Regions from separate parts of the Nonomuraea sp. NPDC049607 genome, predicted to be linked through region 2. Evidence: riboswitches for the same ligand, from Rfam matches in the RefSeq annotation. Region 2 holds a riboswitch; the other holds the start of a gene.

Region 1 (6,922 bases), 200 kb from region 2:
TCTTCGACGCCCGCAGACACTGACCCCCGGCCCCTCGGGCCCCGGCCCCCCGGGCTCCCCGGCCCCCGGCCCCGGACCCCCGGAGGCTACGGGGGCGGCGCGTTCGGGTGGCGCGCCTTCGGGCGGTGCGGGTCTGGGGGGCGCGCCTTGCGTGCTTTGGTGGGGGTTTGGGCTCTGCGGGGGGTGGGGGGCGCCTTTACGATGTGGGGGTGGCCGGCCTCCTTCGTTCCGTGTGGCGCGAGCCTCGTCCCCCTGGCCCGCCGGTGCGGGTGTGGCGCGACTGGGCGCTCGTCGCGGCGCTCGTGCCGGCCGCGGTGATCGAGGGCGTCCTGCGGCCCGACCTCCGGTGGCCGGTGGTCTCGACGGCCGTCACCGTCGCGCTGATCCCCACGCTGCTGTGGCGCCGGACCAGGCCGCTGCTCATGGTCGCGCTCGTCTTCGGCGTCACCACCCTGGCCCCGCTGCTGACCGGCGGCGAGCCGGTGGAGACGTACACGCTGGTCTTCGTGACGATCGTGCTCTACGCGCTGTTCCGGTGGGGTTCGGGGCGCGAGGCCGGGATCGGGATGGCGGCGGGGCTCGTCGCGGTCGGCCTGTCGCTGGCCTCCGGCCGCATGGCGATCGGCGACGTCGTCCCGGCGCTGGGCGTGCTGGTCGCGACCGTCGGGCTGGGCAGCGCCTTCCGGTACCGGGCCGGCGCGCGGCTGCGCGAGCTCGACCAGGTCAAGCTGCTCGAACGCGAACAGCTCGCCCGCGACCTGCACGACACCGTCGCCCACCACGTCTCGGCCATGGCCATCCGCGCCCAGGCGGGCCTGGCCACCGCCGCCTCCGAGCCGGGCGCGGCCACCGACGCGCTGCGGGTGATCGAGGCCGAGGCGTCGCGCACGCTCGCCGAGATGCGGGCCATGGTCCGGGTGCTGCGCAGGAACGAGCCGGCGGAGCTGGCCCCGGGCCGCCACCTCGACGACCTGCGGCAGCTCGCCGGCCGCCCGCGGGTCGGCCCGGCCGTCGAGGTGGAGGTCGCGGACGGGCTCGGCGACCTGCCGCCGTCGGCGGGCGCCGCGCTCTACCGCATCGCCCAGGAGTCGATCACCAACGCCCGGCGGCACGCCCGCCACGCCACCCACATCACCATCCGCGTCACCGCCGACGACGCCGCCGTCCGCCTGACCGTGAGCGACGACGGCGACCGCGCCGGTGGCGTCGCCGCCCCCGGTTACGGTCTCATCGGCATGATCGAACGCGCCGCCCTGCTCGGCGGCACCTGCGAGGCGGGCCCCAACCCCAACCGGGGCTGGACGGTCACCGCCGTCCTGCCCAGGGAAGCCGCATGACCGACCAGCGGCAGCCGCATGACCGAGCAGGGGAAGCCGCATGACCGACCGACGGGAGGCCGCGTGACCGAGCAGCGGGAGGCCGGGGCCATCCGGGTGCTCGTCGCCGACGACCAGGAGATCGCCCGCACCGGGCTCAGGATGATCCTCGACGCCCAGCCCGGCATCGAGGTCGTCGGCGAGGCCGGCGACGGCAGGCGGGCCGTCGAGCTGGCCCGCCGCCTGCGTCCCGACGTGTGCCTGTTCGACATCCGCATGCCCGGCCTCGACGGCATCGCGGCCACCCGGCAGCTGGCCGGGCCCGACGTCGCCGACCCCATGGCGGTGGTCGTGATCACCACCTTCGACCTCGACGAGTACGTCTACGCCGCCCTCCGCGCCGGAGCCAGGGGCTTCCTGCTCAAGGACGCCGGCCCAGCGCTGCTCGCCCAGGCGGTGACCGCGGCGGCCGGCGGCGAGGCGCTCATCGCCCCGAGCGTGACCGCGCGCCTGCTGGCCGCCTTCGCCGGGGCCGGGCGTACCGAGGCGCCCGCGCAGCCGGTCGAGGCGCTGACCGGCCGCGAGGAGGAGATCCTGCGCGCGGTGGCCCGCGGCCGGACCAACAGCGAGATCGCCGCCGAGCTGCACATCTCGCTCAGCACGGTCAAGAGCCACGTCGCGAGCCTGATGACCAAGCTCGGCGTGCGCAACCGCGTCGAGATCGCCATGTGGGCCTACGAGACCGACCGCGTACGCACCTGACCCCGGCGGACGACCGACTCGGCCACCGCCAGGTTGATCACCCAGCCCGCGCCGACGAGCAGCGCCCGGCCCAGCTCGCCGGGTGGCCCGAAGGCGGCCAGCCCGAACGCCAGGGTGAACGCCTGCGTGCCCGCGCCGAGCCCGATCGCGTACCCGCGCGTCATCCAGGCCCGATGCCGGGCGACGTCGCGCCGCCGGATCGCGGCCAGGCCGAGCAGGAGGCAGGCGGCCATGGCCGTTCCGAACAGCAGCCGGAAGGCGGCCAGCAGCGTGCCGTCGCCCGCCGGAAGGTCGGAGAAGAGCGTCAGCCACAGCCCTGACAGCGCCGCGACCAGCCCGGACGCCACCAGCGCCCGCCCCGCCACCCGGTGCCACCCGGGCCGCCGGGCCCGGAACCCGGCCTGGAACTGGAACGTGCCGAGGACGCAGAACGCCAGCGACGCCGGGATGTGCAGCAGCACCGGCACGGGCATGGCGAAGAACCGCGCGTTGTCGGCCGTGACGGCGGCGCCGGAGGCCAGCTCGGTCACCCGGAGGGCGCCGGCGACCAGGGGGACGACGCTGAGCGTGAGCAGCCCGGCGGGTGCGATCCATCTCATGGGGGAGAGCGTGACGGCCGCGGCCGTGCCGGGTCATCGCGCGGACGGCCCCTCCCCGTTCGCACCATCGGCGGGACGGGCCGTCGTACTTTCGGCCATCGAGCCGTCGCCTTTCGACCGTTGAGCGTCCGCGCAGGTCGCGCCCACACTGACGGCACATCCACGAGGGAGGAAACGATGAAGGCCTACGTCCTGCGCAGGTTCGGCTCGCCCGACCAGCTCGTCCTGACCGAGGTCGAGCGGCCCGTGCCGCGCGACGACGAGGTGCTGATCCGGGTGCGGGCCACGTCCGTGCAGCCCTATGACTGGCACTTCATGCGGGGAGAGCCGTACCTGGCCCGGGTCATGGGCGGCGGGGTCGGGCTGCTGCGGCCGAGCATCGCCGTCCTCGGGGCCGACGTGGCGGGGGAGGTCGAGGCGGCGGGCAAGGACGTCACGCTGTTCCGCCCCGGCGACGAGGTGTACGCGATGTCCCTGCGGGGCGGCTTCGGCGAGTACGTCTGCCTGCGGCAGGACGAGGTGGCCCCCAAGCCGCGGGGGCTGTCGTTCGAGCAGGCGGCGGCGGTGCCGATGGCGGCCAACACCGCGCTGATCGCGCTGCGCGACGAGGGACGCGTGCAGCCGGGCCAGAAGGTGCTGGTCAACGGCGCGTCCGGCGGTGTGGGCACGTTCGCCGTGCAGCTCGCCAGGTCGATGGGGGCCCACGTCACCGGCGTGTGCGGCGGGCGCAACGCGGACCTGGTCCGCTCGCTCGGCGCGGACGACGTCGTCGACCACACCAAGGAGGACTTCGCGGCCTCGGGCCGGCGCTTCGACCTCCTCATCGACGTGGCGGGCGGCCGCCGGCTGTCGGACTGCCGTCGCGTGCTGACCAGGAAGGGCACGTACGTGCTGGTCGGCGGGCCGGCCGGCCGCTGGGTGCAGCCGGCCGGCCACATGTTCGCCGCACTGGCGTCGGCGACCTTCGTCCCGCAGCGGATCGTCAGGGCGGACGTGGTCCGCTGCGGGAGCAACAGGGCGAACCTGCTGACGCTGACCGGGCTGATCGAGCAGGGGGAGGTCACCCCGGTCATCGACAGGACCTTCCCGTTCGGCGAGATCCCGGCGGCCGTCCGCTACCAGGAGGAGGGACACTCGCCGGGGAAGGTCGTCGTCACAGGGTCGCGGTGAGCATCGCGGGGGCCGGGGCCTTGCGGAGCTGGGCGTAGTCGGCCCAGCGCTTGACGCCCTGGGGGTCGGGGCGTACCGCGCCGACGAAGGCCTGCCTGCGCCACTGCGACAGGCGTTCCTCCTTCACCACGTCGCCGGTGTGGGGGGAGTGGACCATGTAGCCGGGCTTGGAGATCATGCCGACGTGGCCGAGGCCGCTGAAGAACACCAGGTCGCCTGGTTTGAGGTCTTTCCAGGCGATTTTCTTGGAGAAGGCGCCGTACTGATCCGCGGCGACTCTGGGGAGCTCGATGCCGGCGTCCTCGTAGGCCCTGAGCATGAGGCCCGAGCAGTCGTAGCCCCGCTCGCTGGCGCCGCCCCACACGTACGGGGTGCCGCGCTTGTCCATGGCGTATTCGAGGGCGACCTTCCAGGCCGGTTTCGGCACGTGCCGTTCCTGGACCTGTTTCACCTGGGGGCCGGTGAGGGTGATGGCGGGGGTGGGGTCGGCGGGAGCGGCGGGCGCGAGACCCGCTCCGCCCGCCGCCACCGCCAGGAGAATGGCGATGCTAGACAGGGGACTGTCCTTCCACGTGGCCGGCCGGGTTAGCTGACGGGCTCGGGCCTGGAAGTAGCCCTACGGCGGTGCTTGAGAGCGGTGCCGATTCGCCCCGGGGGGAAAGATGGGTCCCCGGCTCCACGCAGCGGCTGCGTGGATTAGGCTCGTCGGACTCTAACGAAACGGTCAAAAGGTCGCAATCCCCCCAAAACGGATTGTCCGGAGATTGAGATGATGTGTTCGTCAGCCGAGACGAGCCGGTAAGGTACCGCCCATGGAGTCGCGTAACATCCGCCTGGCCGTCATCCCCGGGGATGGCATCGGCGCCGAGGTCGTAGCCGAAGGGCTCAAGGCCCTGGAGGCCGTGGGCACGAAGATCGAGCCCACCCACTACGACCTGGGCGCAGCCCGCTACCACCGCACGGGCGAGACGCTGCCCGACGCGGTGCTCGAAGAGCTGCGCGGCTACGACGCGATCCTGCTCGGCGCCGTGGGCGACCCCAGCGTGCCGCCGGGCATCCTGGAGCGCGACCTGCTGCTCAAGCTCAGGTTCGAGTTCGACCACTACGTCAACCTGCGCCCGGTCAAGCTGTTCCCCGGCGTCGAGACCGCGCTGGCCGGCGCCACCGCCGAGCACATCGACATGGTCGTCGTCCGCGAGGGCACCGAGGGCCTCTACGCCGGCACCGGCGGCGTCATGCGGCGCGGCACGCCGCACGAGATCGCCACCCAGGAGTCGCTGAACACCGCCCACGGTGTCGAGCGCGTCGTGCGTTACGCCTTCCAGAAGGCGCAGTCGCGGCCCCGCAAGAAGCTCACGCTCGTCCACAAGACGAACGTGCTCACCTTCGCCGGCGACCTGTGGCAGCGCACGGTCAACCGCGTGGCCGAGGAGTTCCCCGACGTCACCACCGACTACAGCCACATCGACGCGGCCTCGATGTTCTTCGTCACCCAGCCCGAGCGCTTCGACGTGATCGTCACCGACAACCTGTTCGGCGACATCATCACCGACCTCGGCGCCGCGATCGCCGGCGGCATCGGCCTGGCGGCCAGCGGCAACATCAACCCCGAGCGCACCTCGCCGAGCATGTTCGAGCCGGTGCACGGCAGCGCGCCCGACATCGCCGGTCAGGGCAAGGCCGACCCGACCGCCACCATCCTGTCCGTGGGCATGCTCCTCGACCACCTCGGCCTGCACGCCGAGGCCGCCAAGGTCGAGCAGGCCGTGGCCGCCGACATCGCCGAGCGCGTCACCGGCCGCGCCGGCCGTTCGACCAGCGAGATCGGCGACGACATCTCCGCGCGAGTATCCGGCTAGGACCGTCTAGCCCCGTACGCGCCTGGCGGTCCCGACGAGGACTGCCAGGCGCTTTTTGGCGTTCAGAGGGTTGAACCCATCCCAACTGCCTCTTGCCATCCCAAATGGCAAGACAATAGGAAGTACGAATACTGCTCGTGGGCAGTAGCTTTCAGGATCGTAGATTCGCAGAGAGTAAGGACCGTCGTCATGACCATCGCTCAGAAGCTCAGCTTCGACGTGCAGCATTCCGACCACGCTCGCACCGCGGCCGAGCGGGAGCAGGTACTGGCGAACCCCGGGTTCGGGCAGGTCTTCACCGACCACATGATCACGATCGACTACACCGAGGGCCAGGGGTGGCACGACGCCGCGCTCCTGCCGTACGGGCCGCTCCTGCTCGACCCCGCGACCTCGGTCTTCCACTACGCGCAGGAGCTGTTCGAGGGACTGAAGGCGTACCGGCAGATCTCCGGCTCGATCGTGGCCTTCCGTCCGTACGCGAACGCCGCCCGCTTCAACCGCTCGGCCGAGCGCATGGCCATGCCGGAGCTGCCGGAGGAGGCGTTCGTGGAGTCGCTGGAGCTCCTGGTCTCGGCCGACAAGGAGTGGGTGCCGACCACCGAGGGCCACAGCCTCTACCTGCGTCCGTTCATGTTCGCCACGCAGGCCGGGCTCGGCGTCAACTACCCGTCGAAGACCTACAAGTACATGGTCATCGCCTCGCCGGCGGCCTCGTACTTCGCCGGTGGCATCAAGCCCGTCTCGGTGTGGCTGTCGACCGAGTACACGCGCGCCGCGCCCGGCGGCACCGGCTTCGCCAAGTGCGGCGGCAACTATGCCGCCGCCTTCGTCGCCCAGCGCCAGGCCGTCGAGAACGGCTGCGACCAGGTCGTCTGGCTCGATGCCCACAAGCACGAGTACGTCGAGGAGATGGGCGGGATGAACCTGTTCTTCGTCTTCGGCAACAAGCTCGTCACCCCGGCGCTCACCGGCACCCTGCTGCCCGGCATCACCCGCGAGTCGATCCTGGAGCTGGCCGACGAGCTCGGCCTGGAGACCGAGGAGCGGCTGATCTCGGTGGACGAGTGGGAGTCCGCCTGCGCCGCCGGCGAGCTGACCGAGGTGTTCGCGTGCGGCACCGCCGCCGTGGTGACCCCCGTGGGTTCGGTCAGGGGCGCCGACCGCTCCTGGACCATCGCCGACGGCACCCCGGGCCCGGTGACCATGCGGGTGC
Region 2 (6,922 bases):
GGCCGGGCAGCAGCGCGCCGCCGCCGACCAGCACCATGCCCCGCTCGCCCAGGTCGGCGGTCAGCTCGGGAGGGCAGCGTTCCATGGTGGACTCGGCGGCCCGCACGATGTGCTCGACCGATTGCACGGCGGCCTCGCGGACCCGGGCGGCGGGCAGCGCGACCGCGCGCTCCTCGCCGGTGCCGGCGTCCCTGCCGTGGATCAGCACGTTCCCGGCCGGCTCCCGGGTCGCGTGCAGCTTGGCCGACTCGGCCTGCCGGTCGTCGGCCAGCAGGCCGTGTTCGTCCTCGACCAGGCGGGCTACGGCGCGGGTGACGGCGTTCCCGCCGCCGCGCACGGTTCCGGCGGCGACCACGGCCCCGCAGGAGAGCACGGCGACCCTGGCGGCGTCGCGGCCGATGTCGACGACCATGTGCCCGGTGCCGTCGCGCACCTGCAGGCCCGCGCCGAGCGCCGCGGCGATCGCATGCTTGACCAGCAGGATGCCGCGGGCCTCCGCCTCGAACCCGGCGTCGCGCAGCGCCACCCGCTCGATCGGCGTGAACTCGTCGGGCACGGCCATGACCAGACGCGGCCGGGGGAAGGGGTGCCGGTGCACCTTGCGCAGGAAGTGCCTGATCATGCGCCGGGCGAGCTCGCCGTCCTGGGGCAGGCCATCGCTGATCGGCCAGTACGTCTCGCCGTCCGTGACGTCAACGCCGTCCGCGGCCTCGGCGCCGTAGCCGAGGACCTTGCCCGTCTCCCTGTCGCGCATGACGGCCGAGGGCTCGTCGAGCACGATGCCCTTGCCCTTGGCATAGATCCTCGTGCTGGCCGCGCCGAGGTCGATCGCCAGGTCACGACCCAGGAGGCTCATCGCCGTACTGGGAGGTAGACCATCATGCCTGGGTGTATATCCGGGGCTGCTCCAACGCAACACCAGGAACCGAAGAGTTCCGTTTTACCCTTCGCGCCGCAGGGCGGCCAGGGTCTCGTCGGCCCAGGCGACGCCGGAGCGGACCTGGCGGAGGCCGAGGGTGAGCGCGTAGTTGCCGAGCCTGCTGCCCTCAGGGACGCAGTCGAGCACGGCGAGGCGGGCCACGAAGTGGGCCTTGATGCGCTCGACCACGGCGATGGCCTGCTCGGTGTTCAGCAGGGGCAGCAGGAACGCCTGGAGGGCGGTCTCGCTGCGCACGGTCGCCGACGGGTCGTGGCCGATCAGCCAGTCGGTGAGCAGCGCGCGGCCTTCGGGGGTGATGGCGTAGATCTTGCGGCCCCGCGCGCCCTCGTGCTCGACCGTCACCAGGCCGTCGGCGGCCATCTTGACCAGCTCGGGATAGATCTGCGTGTGCCCGGCCTGCCAGACGTGGTTGAGCGAGTGCTCGAACTTCTTGGCCAGGTCGTAGCCGCTGGCCGGGCCGACGCCGGAGAGCAGCCCGAGGAGGGCGATCCGCAGGGACATGCCCGCCAGCATAGCAAAGGCTTGACATGTCAGCTCTTACCTATCAGTCTCTACCTGTGACTAGTGACATGAAGGCCAAGGGCAACGGATTGGTGCTGCTGGCGGTGCTCGGCGGGATGTTCCTGGCGATGCTCGACCAGACGATCGTCGGCACCGCGCTGCCCCGCATCACCGGCGAGCTGGGCGGCACGCGGCTGTACACGTGGGTGGTCACGGCCTACCTGCTCACCTCCACCGTCACCGTGCCGCTGTACGGCCGGCTGTCCGACCAGCACGGCAGGAAGCCGCTGCTGCTCGTCGGGATGTCGGTGTTCGTCGTCGGATCGGCGCTGTGCGGCCTGGCGCAGGACATGACCCAGCTCATCGTGTTCCGGGCCGTGCAGGGGCTGGGCGCGGGCGCGCTGCTGCCGCTCTCGCTGGCCCTGGTGATGGAGATGTTCCCGCCCGGCCGGAACGGCGCCCGGGTGCAGGGTGCGCTCGGCGGTGTGATGGCGTTGACGTACCTGGCCGGGCCGTTCCTGGGCGGGCTGTTCACCGACCACGCGAGCTGGCGGTGGGCCTTCTACGTGAACGTGCCGCTCGGGATAGCGCTGATCGCGATCGTGGCGCTGCGGCTGCCGTTCCGTCCGGGCACCGGCGGCGGGGGCCGACCGGACTACCTGGGCATCGCGGTGTTCAGCGTGGCCATCAGCGCGCTGCTGCTCGGCCTCACCGAGAAGGGCCTGGACGGCAACTCCTGGACGTCCCTGCCCGTGGCCGGGCCGATCCTGCTGGCCCTGGTCCTGCTGGCCGTGTTCGTGCTGGTCGAGCTGCGGGCGTCGAGCCCGATCATGCCGATGCACCTGTTCCGGGACCGCACGTACACGCTGGTCAACGCGACCTCGTTCTTCACGGCCTTCTGCATGTACGCCGGTGTGGTGTTCCTGCCGCGCTACTTCCAGCAGGCGCTGAACGTCAGCGCCACCGAGTCCGGGCTGAGGATCTACCCGATGACGCTGGCCATGGTGGCGGGCAGCGCGCTCATGGGGACGCTGATGTCCAGGACGCGCACGTACAAGCCGTGGCTGGTGGGGGCGCCGTTCCTGCTGGTGGCCGGCAGCCTGCTCTGCCTGAACCTGACCCTGCGCACCGACGGCCTGCTGCTGGCCGGGTGGATGGTGCTCATCGGGCTCGGCATGGGGCCGATGTTGTCGGGGTTGACCGTGGCCGTGCAGCAGGCCGTCGCGCCGCAGTACATCGGCACCGCCTCGGCCAACCTCACCTTCTTCCGGCAGATCGGCGGCTCGGTGGCGCTGGCGCTGGCCGGCACCGCGTACACGTCGGTCATCACCACGGACGCGCCCGTGCACGGGCTCGCGGCCGCGCACGCCTCGGCGGCGGCCGTGGTGATCCCGTCGCTGGGCGTGGCGGGCGCGGTGATCGCCCTGGTCGCGCTGGTCATGATGCCCGGCAGGCGGCTGGAGCAGACGCCGGCGCCGGAGAGCAGAGTGGAGGCCGGTTTCGCGTCGTAAGCGGCGTCATGCGAAGCTGTGGATGTCCCCAATACCAGGAGGTCCTCATGGCGGAAACACCGGAGCCGGAAGTCAGCGAGACTCCCGAGGACGAGATGAAGCGCAAGTTCCGGGAGGCGTTGGAACGCAAGCGCGGGCAGCAGGCCGACTCGGCCGCGGGTGGCAGGGGCGTGGACCCGTCGAAGATCCACGGGGCGCACGGCCCGGCCTCGAGTAAAAGATCCTTCAGGCGCAAGAGCGGCGGCTGAAAGGTCGAATTTAGCTGGGGGTACGGCATGCCGTGCCCCCTTTCTCTTTACCTCGACAGGTAGATCTTTACCCGGTTCATGACGATTCGTTTGTATTTGTCCGAATCTCTGGGTACCGTCTTAACCAATTACCAGCTGGTGGCGTAGTCCCTACCAGGAGAGGGGCGACAGCTGGCGCCGAATCCCGACTTGTCGGGAACCGGGGACCCATCTCATTGGGGTGAATCCGGCCCTGTGCCGGTAGGGCATCTCCACGCCCGAACCCGTCAGCTAACCCGGTAGGCGAGATGGAGAGGACTTCACGCATGTACCACCTCGTCGTACCCCCGGACAGTGTAGTGACGACCGCCTGCTGAGCGGTCTCTTCCCTGACTTCCCCCACGCGCCGCGTAACCACCCTTTCGGCGCTCTGCCCGGTTACGCACCGTAGTCACGCGCGTTCCCCCTGTCCCCTCGCGAAGGACTTCACTGCTTCATGTCTCGATTTGGCCTGCGCTCTCTCGCCCTGTTGTCCGTGTCCGCCATGGGCGCGCTGACGATCTCCGCCACCGGCGCCCACGCCGACACCGGCGACGACCAGAAGATCCTGCTCAAGGGATCCACCAAGGCTTCGTACTTCTGGGACGACTCCTCCGGCCGCGCCGGCGACACCGGTCTTCCCGCCAGCGGCAAGCCCATGCAGAAGGGCCTGGCCGCCAGTCCCAGCTGGCCCCTCATGACCGAGGGTTACGTGACCTACAACGGCAAGAAGATGCCGTTCTTCGTGGGCGACCGCGGCCCGGGCGAGCCCTCCAACCGCGGCGTCATGCTCGACCTCGACGCCAAGACCTTCGCCGAGCTGACCGGCGGCACCTTCAACTCCGACACCCTCGGCGTGGACGGCAACGGCGGCCAGGGCCACATCAAGATCGACTACGTCATCACCAAGTGGGGCGACGGCAAGGGCAAGAAGAACTACCCCGTGGCCTTCTCCAGCGGCGCCTGGAGCAGGTACGACGCCAACCCGGCCGAGCCCCCCAAGGTCCTGGCCGAGGCGCCCGCCGACGACGCGGCAACCTCCGCCGGCGGTCAGGGCAACGTCGGGAAGACCGTCGCGATGGGCGGCACCGTCATGGCCGGCGTGCTGGTCCTGGCCGGTGGCGGCGTGGTGCTCGGCGGCGAGCGCCTGCGCAAGCTCCTCAACGACTGACCCGCGGACATTCCGGCCTTTACGCCGGACGACCAGAATGACATTCTGGTCGCTGTGATCCAGCGCGCAGCCGCCAACGGCATCGAGATCGCCTACGAGAGCTTCGGCTCACCCGCGGGCAGGCCCCTGCTGCTCATCATGGGACTCGGCGCCCAGCTCATCCACTGGGACGACGAGTTCTGCGAACTCCTGGCCGAGCGGGGGCACCACGTCGTCAGGTTCGACAACCGCGACGCGGGCCTGTCCACGCACCTCCACGACGAGGGCGTTCCCCCATGGGGAGCGCCCTCGCCGTACGTGCTGGACGACCTGGCCGACGACAGCGCCGGGCTCATGGACGTCCTGGGCCTGCCCGCCGCGCACGTCGTCGGCGCCTCGATGGGCGGGATGGTCGCCCAGGCGCTGGCCATCCGGCATCCCGCGCGCGTGCTGAGCCTGACCTCGATCATGTCCACGCCCAGCCCCCAGGCGGCCCCGCCGACCGAGGCGGCCGCCGCGGTGCTGTTCGCCAAGCCCGCGGCCGATCGCGAGTCGGTCGTCGCCGGTGCCCTGGCGACCTGGTCCGTCATCGGGTCGCCCGGCTACGAGCTGGACCGCGAACGCGTCGGCAGGCTGGCCGGGCTGGCCTTCGACCGCTGCCACGACCCGGCCGGCACGGCCCGCCAGCTGGCCGCCATCATGGCCTCCGGCGACCGTACGGCGGCGCTGGGCGGGCTGAGGGCGCCCGCGCTGGTCATCCACGGCGAGGACGACCAGCTCGTGCCGATCGCCGGCGGCCGGGCCACCGCCGCCGCCATCCCGGGCGCCCGCCTGGTCACCTACCCCGGCATGGGCCACGACCTGCCCCGCCCCCTCTGGCCCGAGATCATCGCCGAGATCAGCGCCCACACCGGCTCCGCGGCCGCCGTACGCCCGGAGGTCGCCACGGAGCCGTGAACGGGCCGGTCAGAGCTCCAGCTTCTCCTCGATGACCTTGAGCATGTGCCGGGCCAGGGCCAGGTTGGCCCGGTTGCGGTCGAGGGCGAGGTAGAGGAACAGGCCCTTGCCGCTGCGGCCGGTGAGCGGGCGGATGATGTGGTACTGCGCGGTCAGCGTGATGAGGATGTCCTCGATGCCGTCCTTGAGGCCCAGCGAGTCCATCGTGCGCAGTTTGGCCTTGATGACCTCGGTGTTGCCCGCCGCCGCGACCTGGAGGTCCAGCTCCTTCGAGCCGCCGAGCGTGCCGAGCGCCATGCCGCTGCCGTGGTCGACGATCGCCGCTCCGATCGTGCCGTCGATGCTCATCATTTCCTTGAGGGAGACGTCCATGCCTGCCATGCTTTCCTCCGCTTCGGTGGGATGGTCAGTGCTTGCGTGCCACGGCGGCCACGGAGGCCGCCGTCTTCCTGCCCTCCAGCCGCAGGAGCCCGACGTTGGCGCCGGGTCCCGCCAGGACCGTGAGGACGATCGTGGGGCCCGCGGCGTAGAGGGCCACGAACCCGGCGGTGCCGGACACGAGGGTCTCCTCGAACGTCCCGCGGCCCGCCATGGTCAGCATCCGGCTGCTCATCGCGAGCAGCGCCGCCGACAGCGCCGCCACCTGTTCGCCGGTGTCGCCGGCGAGGTCGCCGGCGATCCGCAGGCCGTCCACGGTGCAGGCGACGCTGCCGGTGACGTCCGGGGTGCGTCCGCGCAGGAGCTCCATCTCCGCCAGGACCTCTTGCCGTAGCTCCACGGGTGGCCTCCTCCTGCGTCGTGAGGGGAACCTCACGGCATCTCCTCCAGCGCCTTCTTCAGCCGCAGCAGCAGCGTCAGATCGGTCGGGTCGCCCGTCGGCACCGGCCCGGCGGCCGTCCCCGTCCGCCCGTCGCCGGCGGGGACGGCCACCGGGCTCGGCACCCGCTTGGGCAGTGCCTCCCCGTGGTCGGGGTGGTGTCGGGGCTGCGCGGGCCGTACCGGGTCCGGCGGGACGAGCAGGCCGGCGGCGGCCAGCTTCCTGACGGCCAGCAGCACCGAGTAGCCCGACCGGCCGAGCTGCCGGGCCAGCTCCAGCGGGGTGGCCTTCTGGTCGGCCCGTACGACGACCTCCCACTGCACCTGGCTGAGCGTCACCCCGTGCCCGGGAAGGCGCGGGATCGGCCGTACGGGCTGGGTGTCCACGTCGGCGGAGGGCCAGATGCCGGCGAGCTGCTCGCGGCGGCGGGCGGATTCGCGCACCAGCTCCGGGACGTCGAAGAACCACTGCCCGCCCAGCCAGTGCTCCTCCCCGGGCCGGAACTTCGGCCGCACGCCGGTCACCGGCAGCAGGAAGAAGGCGGCGTCCTGGACCACGCCGAGCACGGCGTACTGGAGCTCGGCCAAGGTGACCGGGCCCTCCTGGAGCAGCCGGGCGCGGCCGCCGTCGGCCTGGAGGGCGCGCAGGGCCGACTCCGACATCCGCCCCCTGGCCGCGAACAGCCGCTCGACGCCCGGCGCCTGGGCGCACTCCATGTACGTCACGCGCCCTCCCGACAGGTAGATCGTGCCGTTCCTGCCCAGGCGGAGGGCGCCCGTC

What was found. A riboswitch is a leader RNA that binds a small molecule or an ion and turns the genes downstream of it on or off. The one in region 2 is predicted to bind cyclic di-AMP.
Region 1: it holds a riboswitch for cyclic di-AMP, as region 2 does, so the genes downstream of both, AB0J97_RS06180 (C40 family peptidase) here and AB0J97_RS05170 (hypothetical protein) in region 2, are expected to answer to the same signal.

Annotation. Positions count from the first base shown of each region.
Region 1 covers NZ_JBFAOV010000002.1:397,467-404,388, reverse strand. Annotated here, with positions in the region: gene AB0J97_RS06205 (ROK family transcriptional regulator) at 1-23, shown strand, start outside; gene AB0J97_RS06200 (sensor histidine kinase) at 210-1,337, shown strand; gene AB0J97_RS06195 (response regulator transcription factor) at 1,401-2,078, shown strand; gene AB0J97_RS06190 (DUF2306 domain-containing protein) at 2,051-2,677, opposite strand; gene AB0J97_RS06185 (NAD(P)-dependent alcohol dehydrogenase) at 2,855-3,847, shown strand; gene AB0J97_RS06180 (C40 family peptidase) at 3,831-4,376, opposite strand; cyclic di-AMP (ydaO/yuaA leader) riboswitch at 4,407-4,560, opposite strand; gene AB0J97_RS06175 (3-isopropylmalate dehydrogenase) at 4,660-5,706, shown strand; gene AB0J97_RS06170 (branched-chain amino acid aminotransferase) at 5,896-6,922, shown strand, end outside.
Region 2 covers NZ_JBFAOV010000002.1:199,556-206,477, reverse strand. Annotated here, with positions in the region: gene AB0J97_RS05190 (rod shape-determining protein) at 1-856, opposite strand, end outside; gene AB0J97_RS05185 (PadR family transcriptional regulator) at 941-1,441, opposite strand; gene AB0J97_RS05180 (MDR family MFS transporter) at 1,498-2,952, shown strand; gene AB0J97_RS05175 (DUF5302 domain-containing protein) at 3,000-3,200, shown strand; cyclic di-AMP (ydaO/yuaA leader) riboswitch at 3,366-3,500, shown strand; partial or broken gene AB0J97_RS05170 (hypothetical protein) at 3,724-4,152, shown strand; gene AB0J97_RS05165 (alpha/beta hydrolase) at 4,444-5,325, shown strand; gene AB0J97_RS05160 (hypothetical protein) at 5,335-5,706, opposite strand; gene AB0J97_RS05155 (roadblock/LC7 domain-containing protein) at 5,732-6,103, opposite strand; gene AB0J97_RS05150 (hypothetical protein) at 6,136-6,922, opposite strand, start outside.